DNA from 4 places in the Colwellia sp. BRX10-9 genome. Region 4 is predicted to be linked to each of the others. Evidence: predicted binding sites of a transcription regulator. Region 4 holds the regulator's gene; each other region holds the start of a gene.
What was found. Region 4 encodes sigma-54, which starts transcription at its own class of promoters, with help from an activator protein. Its sites were predicted from a motif close to GTTGGCACGNNNNTNGNNT; they were not measured.
Positions count from the first base shown of each region.

Region 1: the regulator sigma-54 is predicted to act here: its motif matches at 1,186-1,204, upstream of H4J69_RS16930 (DUF2884 family protein).
Region 2: the regulator sigma-54 is predicted to act here: its motif matches at 837-855, upstream of nirB (nitrite reductase large subunit NirB).
Region 3: the regulator sigma-54 is predicted to act here: its motif matches at 1,223-1,241, upstream of H4J69_RS03960 (PAS domain-containing sensor histidine kinase).

Region 1 is NZ_JACGVV010000037.1:26,124-28,338, reverse strand. It holds gene H4J69_RS16935 (EAL and HDOD domain-containing protein) at 1-195, shown strand, start outside; gene H4J69_RS16930 (DUF2884 family protein) at 324-1,133, opposite strand; gene zapE (cell division protein ZapE) at 1,299-2,215, opposite strand, start outside.
Region 2 is NZ_JACGVV010000004.1:23,417-25,631, reverse strand. It holds gene H4J69_RS03555 (bifunctional protein-serine/threonine kinase/phosphatase) at 1-700, shown strand, start outside; gene nirB (nitrite reductase large subunit NirB) at 918-2,215, shown strand, end outside.
Region 3 is NZ_JACGVV010000004.1:120,303-122,517, forward strand. It holds gene H4J69_RS03955 (sigma-54 dependent transcriptional regulator) at 1-1,029, shown strand, start outside; gene H4J69_RS03960 (PAS domain-containing sensor histidine kinase) at 1,276-2,215, shown strand, end outside.
Region 4 is NZ_JACGVV010000005.1:165,769-167,983, forward strand. It holds gene hpf (ribosome hibernation promoting factor) at 1-208, opposite strand, end outside; gene H4J69_RS05035 (RNA polymerase factor sigma-54) at 232-1,740, opposite strand; gene lptB (LPS export ABC transporter ATP-binding protein) at 1,820-2,215, opposite strand, start outside.

The DNA of each region.
Region 1 (2,215 bases), on a different contig from region 4:
AAGATTTCTTTACTCACTAAGAAAGGCGTATTGGCTGAATTAATCCAGTTATTAGAGTACATTGAACATGCACAATGGGATGAAACCACTATTGTTATGAAGAAGTTAGGTATAGAAAAGGAAAAAGTCATTAGAGATTACAACCAAGCACTTTCTTGGGCTGACGAGCAGTCACAGATGACAAATGGCAGTTAATTAAGTCAATGGTTCGATTGACAAAAAACAAGTAACTGAATTATTTACTTGTTTATTGTCAATGATTAGAGAAAGACACACCCATGCTATAATAGGCGCTAGAGAAGTTTATCCGTATTTAGTTAAAATTACATAAGTTCTTTAGCGTTTTTAGATGAAACTGTAGTGGTTAATAAATTAAAGTCTTTTAACACTATTATTTCGTTAGTTAACCTGTCTTCAAGTGCATCGATGTCGACAACAGATTGACAAAGTACCTCACTACTTTTTTTAATTTGTTCACCACGAGATTCCATTTCGTTTTCCATTTTTTCACCGAAATCCTCCATACGTGATTCAAAAGCGTTCATATCGCCACCAGAGAAAAGCATCTGTTGCCCTACCGCTATCATTAAACTACCAATCGAATTTTGCACCGTCTTTTCTATTGCACTTTCAATACGTTGCTCAAAATCTTCGTTGAAAAAGTTTTCTCCTGAAAAACCATCCTCATCAAAATAAATGTCATTATCACTGGTTAAGCCCAGATCAACTTCTTTACGTATCTCTGAAAGTTGACTAGTAATTTCAGCACTGAGCGTATTATCTTGACCGAGTAACTCATTAAACGCTAAGTTAATGCCGTCATTCGCAAGATCAATAGCATCCAATGCAACACTTTTTACTTGTGGAACTGCAGCCCTAATGCCAGACGAATAATCATGAACCAAGGATTGCTGATTATCTGTTAAGTCAACTTGAACACCATTGACATATAATCGTTCATTATCAACAATTTTATAGAGTGGCAGTTTACTTTTAGAGAATTCAATGGCGGTTGGCGTAATTTTAATACCACCAGATATTGTTGCATTGCATGAGTCATTTGTAAAAGATGCGGTGGAAGCGAACGTACTGCTACTTGCCAATATAAGTGCTGTTGCGATGAGTGTTTTCATATTATGCCCTTCGATTGTTATCGATTAAATAATGCCTAACTTAATATAGACATTACAAAACTAGTGCCAACTAGTAAAATCAATAAAATTCAATAAGATACAATAAAACCATAAAATAAAATGAAAATTAAATACCATTTATTAGTGAAATAAACACATTTGTGGCTAATATGCTAATTGTTGCATTTCAATGAGACGGGATTGGCAGCGAGCAAACTCAAAACTTAATTGCTGTCCTTGGTAAAGCTCAATAATATCAACTTCAGCATTAATAATAAGTCGTATATTTCTATCATAAAATTCATCAACAACAGCAATAAAGCGCCGAGCTTCATCATCTAAGTGGCGAAGTTGGCTTAACAATTTACCGTCGCGTTGATAGTCATCTTCTACGCCTGATATAACAGAGGTTATGCGCTCTCCATCAAATTGAGGAACTTGGTCAAGCAATACTAATTTAAAATCATCAGCTAGGCTAATGTAGTCTCGCTGACTTCTAGGACCAGAACATAGTGCATAAAAATCAAAAAGTATAATAGTATCTGTTTTCGCTTGAAAAGGGATTTTACGGTGGTTAACGGTTATATTACCTGAAGTGCCTACAGTACCCGTAATATCTAAAAACCTTTGTCTAAGCGTTTTGTTATTTAATGGGTAAGTATAGTCACGATATGCGATTGCGGTTTCATCATAACGGTCTAAGCGATGATCTACAGCACCATCAACCGATAACACTTGGCAATAATCGTTAATTAAATCTATGGTAGGCATAAATATTTCGCGCTGTAATCCATTACGATAAAGTTCTTCGGGTCGACAGTTAGAGGTAGCGATTAAAATAATATCTTGTTGAAAGAACGCCTGAAATAAGCCAGAAAGCAACATAGCGTCACCAATATCTGAAACATAAAACTCATCAAAACACAGTACTTTGATCTTTTTAGCCCATTGCTTAGCAATAAACGTTAATGGATCACTTTGTCCTGTACATAAATTTAATTGTTGGTGTACTTCTTCAATAAAGCGATGAAAGTGAATACGTTTTTTAGCTGTAACGGCTAAATTTTGAAAGAAGAGATCCA
Region 2 (2,215 bases), on a different contig from region 4:
CCAGTTTTTATACCATGTATGTGAATACATTAAAGGGCAAACCCTGGGTGAATGGTTACATGACAACCCTAAACCTAGCATTGCGCAGGTCCGCGATATAATGAAACAAGTGATCGGCGCATTACGATCATTTCAACGTTTAGATTTAGTTCACCGCGACTTAAAGCCCGACAATATTATGATCGATGAATATGGTCAAATTAAATTGATTGATTACGGCACCGTATTTGTCGCTTCACTTGATGAAAACCAAGAAACAATAAAAGAACAAGTACCACACGGTTCATTAAATTATATTGCACCTGAAACCTTATTGCATATGCAAGCTGATTATCAAAGTGACCTATTCTCATTGGGGGTTATTTGTTATGAAATGTTATCTGGTGAACTTCCTTACAAACCAATGCAACGTGCTGAAGTCACTATTAAAAATTATAACGATATGCAATATCGCAGCATTAAACAGTTTCGACCTGAGTTACCCTTGTGGTTAGATTTAAGCCTTCAAAAAGCAACGGCTGCAGACCCAAAACAGCGCTATAGAGCCTTTTCAGAATTTTTTAGTGATTTAAATAAACCGAGTTCATCTGCCGTTGAAGAATACAAAAACCAACCCTTGTTAAAGCGTGATCCTATCTTTTTTTGGCAATTAGTATCAACCTTATTGTTTATTGCCTTGATGGTATCTTTAGTTAATTAACCCTTTCCCCCTTTGCACTTACCGCTGATGATTATGGTGCACACCTCTGGTGCGTTGATGCCTTCACTGCAGTGCAAAATCGCTGTTACAACTCACACATAAATCACTATCTAATTGAATTTATTAAAAAAAACTACTTGGTTCGTTTATTGCTAATAACAAATCATTATCTAATTCTGCTATTACAGCAGTAATTTAAAGAAGTAGGGTTCCAAAAATGAGTACACAACCTCAGAAGATCGTCGTCGTTGGTAATGGCATGGTTGGCCATCACTTTGTTGATGAAATGGCGAAACATGCCGGCTATGAAATTACCGTTCTATCAGCTGAAGACCGTTTAGCTTATGACCGCGTTCACTTATCAGAGTACTTTTCTGGAAAAACTGCTGATGATTTAGCCATGACTACGCCAGCATATTACAACGAAATAGGCGTTAATTTTTTTACCAACGCGAAAGTCACTAATATTAATAAAGCTGCACAAACCGTGACGACTGAATCGGGTGACATTTTCGCTTACGATAAATTAGTTATGGCGACAGGATCATACCCCTTTGTTCCCCCTATTCCAGGTAAAGAACGTGACCATTGTTTGGTTTATCGTACTATTCAAGATTTAGAAGACATTCAAGCGTCAGCTAAAGCGGGTAAAGTTGGTGTGGTGGTTGGTGGGGGGTTATTAGGTTTAGAAGCCGCTAACGCCCTTAAAGAACTTGGCCTGCAGACACACGTTGTAGAGTTTGCCCCACAATTGATGGGCGTGCAATTAGACAAAGACGGCGGCGCTTTATTGCGTTCAATGATCGAAGGTATTGGTGTTCAGGTACATACACAAAAAGCCACCAATGAAATTGTCGACGGTGAAGAATGTGTTCACCGAATGAATTTTGCCGATGGAACACATTTAGAAACTGACGTCATCTTATTCTCAGCCGGTATTCGCCCCTATGATAATTTAGCACGTGAATTTGATTTAGCGGTTGGCGAGCGAGGCGGCATTGTGGTTGATAACAACTGTAAAACCTCTAACGAAAATATTTACGCTATTGGTGAGTGTGCTTTGTGGAATAACTTTATTTTTGGTTTAGTGGCGCCAGGCTACACTATGGCTAAAGTGGCTGCCGATAACATTATTGGCGGTGAACAGCAGTTCACTGGTGCAGATATGAGCACTAAATTAAAATTAATGGGTATGGATGTCGGATCGATCGGCGATGCTCATGGCCGTACTCAAGGTTGTAAAAGCTACGTCTATTCAAATCAACCTGACCAAATTTATAAAAAAATAGTGGTCAGTGCCAATGGTAAAGAATTAATAGGTGCGGTTTTAGTGGGTGATACCAGTGAATACGATACCTTATTGCAATACGCATTAAATGGTATTGAATTACCAGAAAATCCCGACGGTTTAATTTTACCTAGCTCAGGCGAAAAACCCACCTTAGGCGTGGATGCTTTACCTAATACCGCGACTATCTGCTCATGTTTGAATGTCACCAAAGGCGATATTATTGC
Region 3 (2,215 bases), on a different contig from region 4:
ATTGAACAAGTGGCTAGTACGCAAGCGAGTGTCTTGGTTTTAGGTGAATCAGGTACGGGTAAAGAAGTTGTCGCACGTAATATTCATAATTTATCTGACCGCGCTAAGGGGCCTTTTGTTCCGGTTAACTGTGGCGCTATACCCGGTGAATTATTGGAAAGTGAATTATTTGGTCATGAAAAAGGTGCCTTTACGGGCGCTATTTCTACCCGTAAAGGGCGTTTTGAAATGGCTGAGGGTGGCACGTTATTTCTTGATGAAATAGGTGATATGCCTCAACCCATGCAAGTGAAGCTACTTCGTGTTCTGCAAGAACGTACTTTTGAGCGTGTCGGTGGCGCCAAGAGTATTAAAACCAATGTGCGTATTATTGCTGCAACCCATCAGCACTTAGAAGATATGATCACCGCGGGCACATTCCGCGAAGATTTATTCTATCGTCTTAATGTTTTTCCTATTGAAACACCGGCATTACGTGATAGAAAAGAAGATATTCCATTACTGATTAAAGAACTTATTTCTCGTTTTGAAGCAGAGCAAGGACAAAGTGTTCGTTTTACTGAGCAAGCGATTGAATCTTTAAAATTACATGCTTGGGCAGGTAATGTTCGAGAATTATCTAACTTAATTGAACGTATGATCATTATGTTTGCTGAGCAAGTGGTTAATGTCAGTGAATTACCAGCAAAGTATCGTCATATTGATGTTGAAGAGTATCAACCTGAATACCCTGATGAGTTGCAAGAACGTGATGCGATAAATGAGCTATTTTCTGGCTTTGATTATGATGACGAAGAAGATACCAGCAGTTTTGCTGACCAACCAGAAGAAGCATCTGTGGTTGATGTTTTACCAAACGATGGCTTGAATTTAAAAGAATACTTAGCAGATCTTGAAGTGTCGATGATAAACCAAGCACTTGAGAAAAATGACTGGGTTGTTGCACGCTCGGCAGAATTATTAGGGATGCGTCGAACCACATTAGTTGAAAAAATGCGTAAGTATAACTTACAAAAAAACACTAACTAATATCCTACGTTAACCAAATGTATTGATTGTTATATCCGTTATTACACCAGCCGTTGTACTGGAAAGTATCGCGAGGGTTAGCGCCTTTATCTTTGGTTGAACTGAATATTCTTAGACAGTAAAGCCAAATTTTTGACGGCAAGAATTGTTCTAAAAATAGCTTCTAACATCATGTAAATTAATATAAAACCTCTTTGGCATAGTTAATGCTTTATTCAGTTGGTATTTTTAAATTGAGTAAAGTATATGGCCGTTGCAATTTCACATTCATCAGCATCTTCTAAATTGTCTACACCCATTCATTGTGTGGAAGATAATCTGTTTCATAAAGCTAAGTTTGCTTTTACTCCGCAGTCATTTGCCCATAGCGATACGTTAGAAAGTGAAGCATACCGTGGCGAGCTATCGTTACTTCGTCAAAAGTCTAATCAACTTGAGCAAATTATTGATGTTATGCCGACCGGGATGATAATGCTTGATGGTAACGGTATTGTTATTAAAACCAATAAAATTGCTAGTTTGTTACTCGATGAACCGATTCTTGGTCAAGCTTGGTTTGATGTTATTAAACGCTCCTTTAAACCTCGTGCCGACGATTGGCATGAAGTGTCATTGAAAGACGGCCGCCGAGTTAAATTAGAAATCACTGCTTTAGGTGATCAACCTGGCCAGTTAATTATGATCACCGATTTGACCGAAACGCGTTTATTACAAGATAAACTTAGCCATATGCAGCGTTTATCGTCATTAGGTCATTTGGTTTCAAAGCTTGCTCATCAAATTCGCACACCACTTTCTGCCGCTATGTTATATGGCGCAAATTTAAAAAATAAAAAGCTTTCTTCAGACGATCGAAGTAGCTTTCAAGATAAATTAATGGCGCGCTTGCACGACTTAGAACAACAAGTAAACGATATGTTGTTGTTTTCAAAAAGTGGCAAGCAAAAAGTTGTTGAACCACTTTCAATTAATAAATTGATTACCCATTCAGTTAACGCCGTAGAAGCATTAATTGTTCAGGCCAAAGCGAAAGTAAACATTAAGCTTTGTGATGATGATTGCCAAATCTTAGGTAATAAACGTGCGTTAAGCGGTGCTATTGAAAACTTAATTCACAACAGTTTACAAGTTATTAAGCAGGGTGCGGAGATATCCATTACCACCTACTGCCAAAATGAATACGCTT
Region 4 (2,215 bases):
TGTCAGCATTTTCAGCTTTTGCATGTAAATCAGAGCCACTAACGTGAACAGTCGCTTCAGCAATTTGATTTGATTTTTCAACGGTGAGAACAACATGAACATTATTGATATGATCAAAATGTCGGCTTAATTTTGCCATCTTAGTCGTGACGTTTTCTCGTAAAGCTTCGGTAATGTCAACATGGTGGCCAGAAAGATTAATTTGCATAAGCTTAATTCCTCATCTTTTCGTTAAAGTAAACTTTTTCGTTGGTTAGAAGGTGGAATAGAAAGTGACTCTCGATATTTTGCTATGGTGCGTCGAGCTACATTTATCCCTTGATCGGCTAATAAATCAGCCATTTTACTATCACTAAGTGGTTTTGCTGGGATTTCGGCAGCAACAAATTTTTTGATTAATGCACGAATAGCTGTTGATGAGCATTCGCCACCGCTTTCGGTGCCAACATGGCTTGAGAAGAAAAACTTCAGTTCGAAAATTCCACGTGGCGTATGCATGTACTTTTGTGTCGTCACTCGTGAAATGGTTGATTCATGCATATCGACAGCTTCGGCAATATCATTTAAAACCATTGGACGCATGGCTTCATTACCATGTTCAAAAAAGCCAATTTGACGTTGCACAATACAGTTTGACACTTTTAATAAGGTATCATTACGGCTTTCTAAGCTTTTAATAAACCATTTAGCTTCTTGTAAATTTGAGCGAATAAATTGTGTGTCAGCTGTCGACTTCATCGAACGTGACATCGAAGCATATTGCTGATTCACCGAAAGTTTTGGCGCAGTATCAGGATTTAATTCAACCACCCAACGGCCATTTTTCTTTTCAACAGAAACATCAGGAATAACATACTGATCGTCACTCTTCATCACACTATCGCCGGGTCTAGGGTCAAGTGATTGAATAAGACGCACCACTTCGCGCAGTTGCTCTTCTTTTAGTCGAGTTTTACGCATTAATGTACGATAGTCTCGGCTACCCAGCAGATTAATATGGTCACGCAAAACTAACTTACTTTCTGCTAACCAAGGTGTAGCGGGGTCAAATTGATTAAGTTGAATGATTAAACATTCTGAAATAGAACGAGCAGCGACACCGACAGGATCAAAGAGGTTAATACGTTTTAGTACCACCTCAATTTCATCAAGCTCTACTCCTTCAATGGCAACACTTTCTAAAATGTCTTCACTAGATACCGTTAAGTAACCGGCGTCATCAACAGCATCAATAATTGCTGTCGCTATAGCGCGGTCTGTTTCGGTAAAAGGGCTTAATTCCATTTGCCAGCGCAAATGATCTTGAATGGAGTCTTGAGTCTCGCCTTGGTAAGTATAATCTTCTGAAGCTGGGCCTGAGCTTGAACTTGCTGCACCGGCCGTGTAGTTATCATCCCAAGTGGTATCCATGTTTAATTCTTCAGGGATATCGTTCTTGTCCATGGCTTCAGTGGTGGTGATTTCATCAATGGTAGGCGTAGCGTCTTCGCTACCATCAGAAGCAGGGGCTTCTTTAACATCACCAGTACCGGCAGTGTGAGCTTCTTCAAGGTTGTCAGTACTTTTATCTTCGGGATTATTTGAAGACTCATCCATTTCTAATAATGGATTACTTTCTAAGGCTTCCTGAATTTCTTGTTGAAGCTCTAACGTAGACAGTTGCAGCAATTTGATTGCTTGCTGCAATTGTGGCGTCATGGTTAATTGTTGTCCTATGCGGAGTTGTAGAGTAGGGCGCATTTAGGTCATTAACTTCCTATTATTTTTAATGGGATATTTTCGTTTTTTTCATACGAAGATACTATTCATTTACTGACTACTATAGCGTGAATTGTTCACCAAGGTATACATCTCTTACGTGTTGATTTGCAAGAATTTGATCTGCAGTACCTTCTGCAATAAGTTCACCATGACTAACAATATACGCATGTTCACATACATCGAGAGTTTCACGTACATTGTGATCAGTGATCAACACACCAATGCCACGTTCTTTTAAGTGTAGAATAATTTTTTTAATATCACCTACTGAAATTGGGTCAACACCAGCAAAAGGTTCATCTAATAAAATAAATTTTGGTTCAGCAGCTAATGCGCGAGCAATTTCTACTCGGCGGCGTTCACCACCAGATAAGCTCATGCCTAAATTATCTTTGATATGACCTATGTTGAATTCTTCAACAAGATGTTCTAATTTCTCTTCACGTTCAGCATC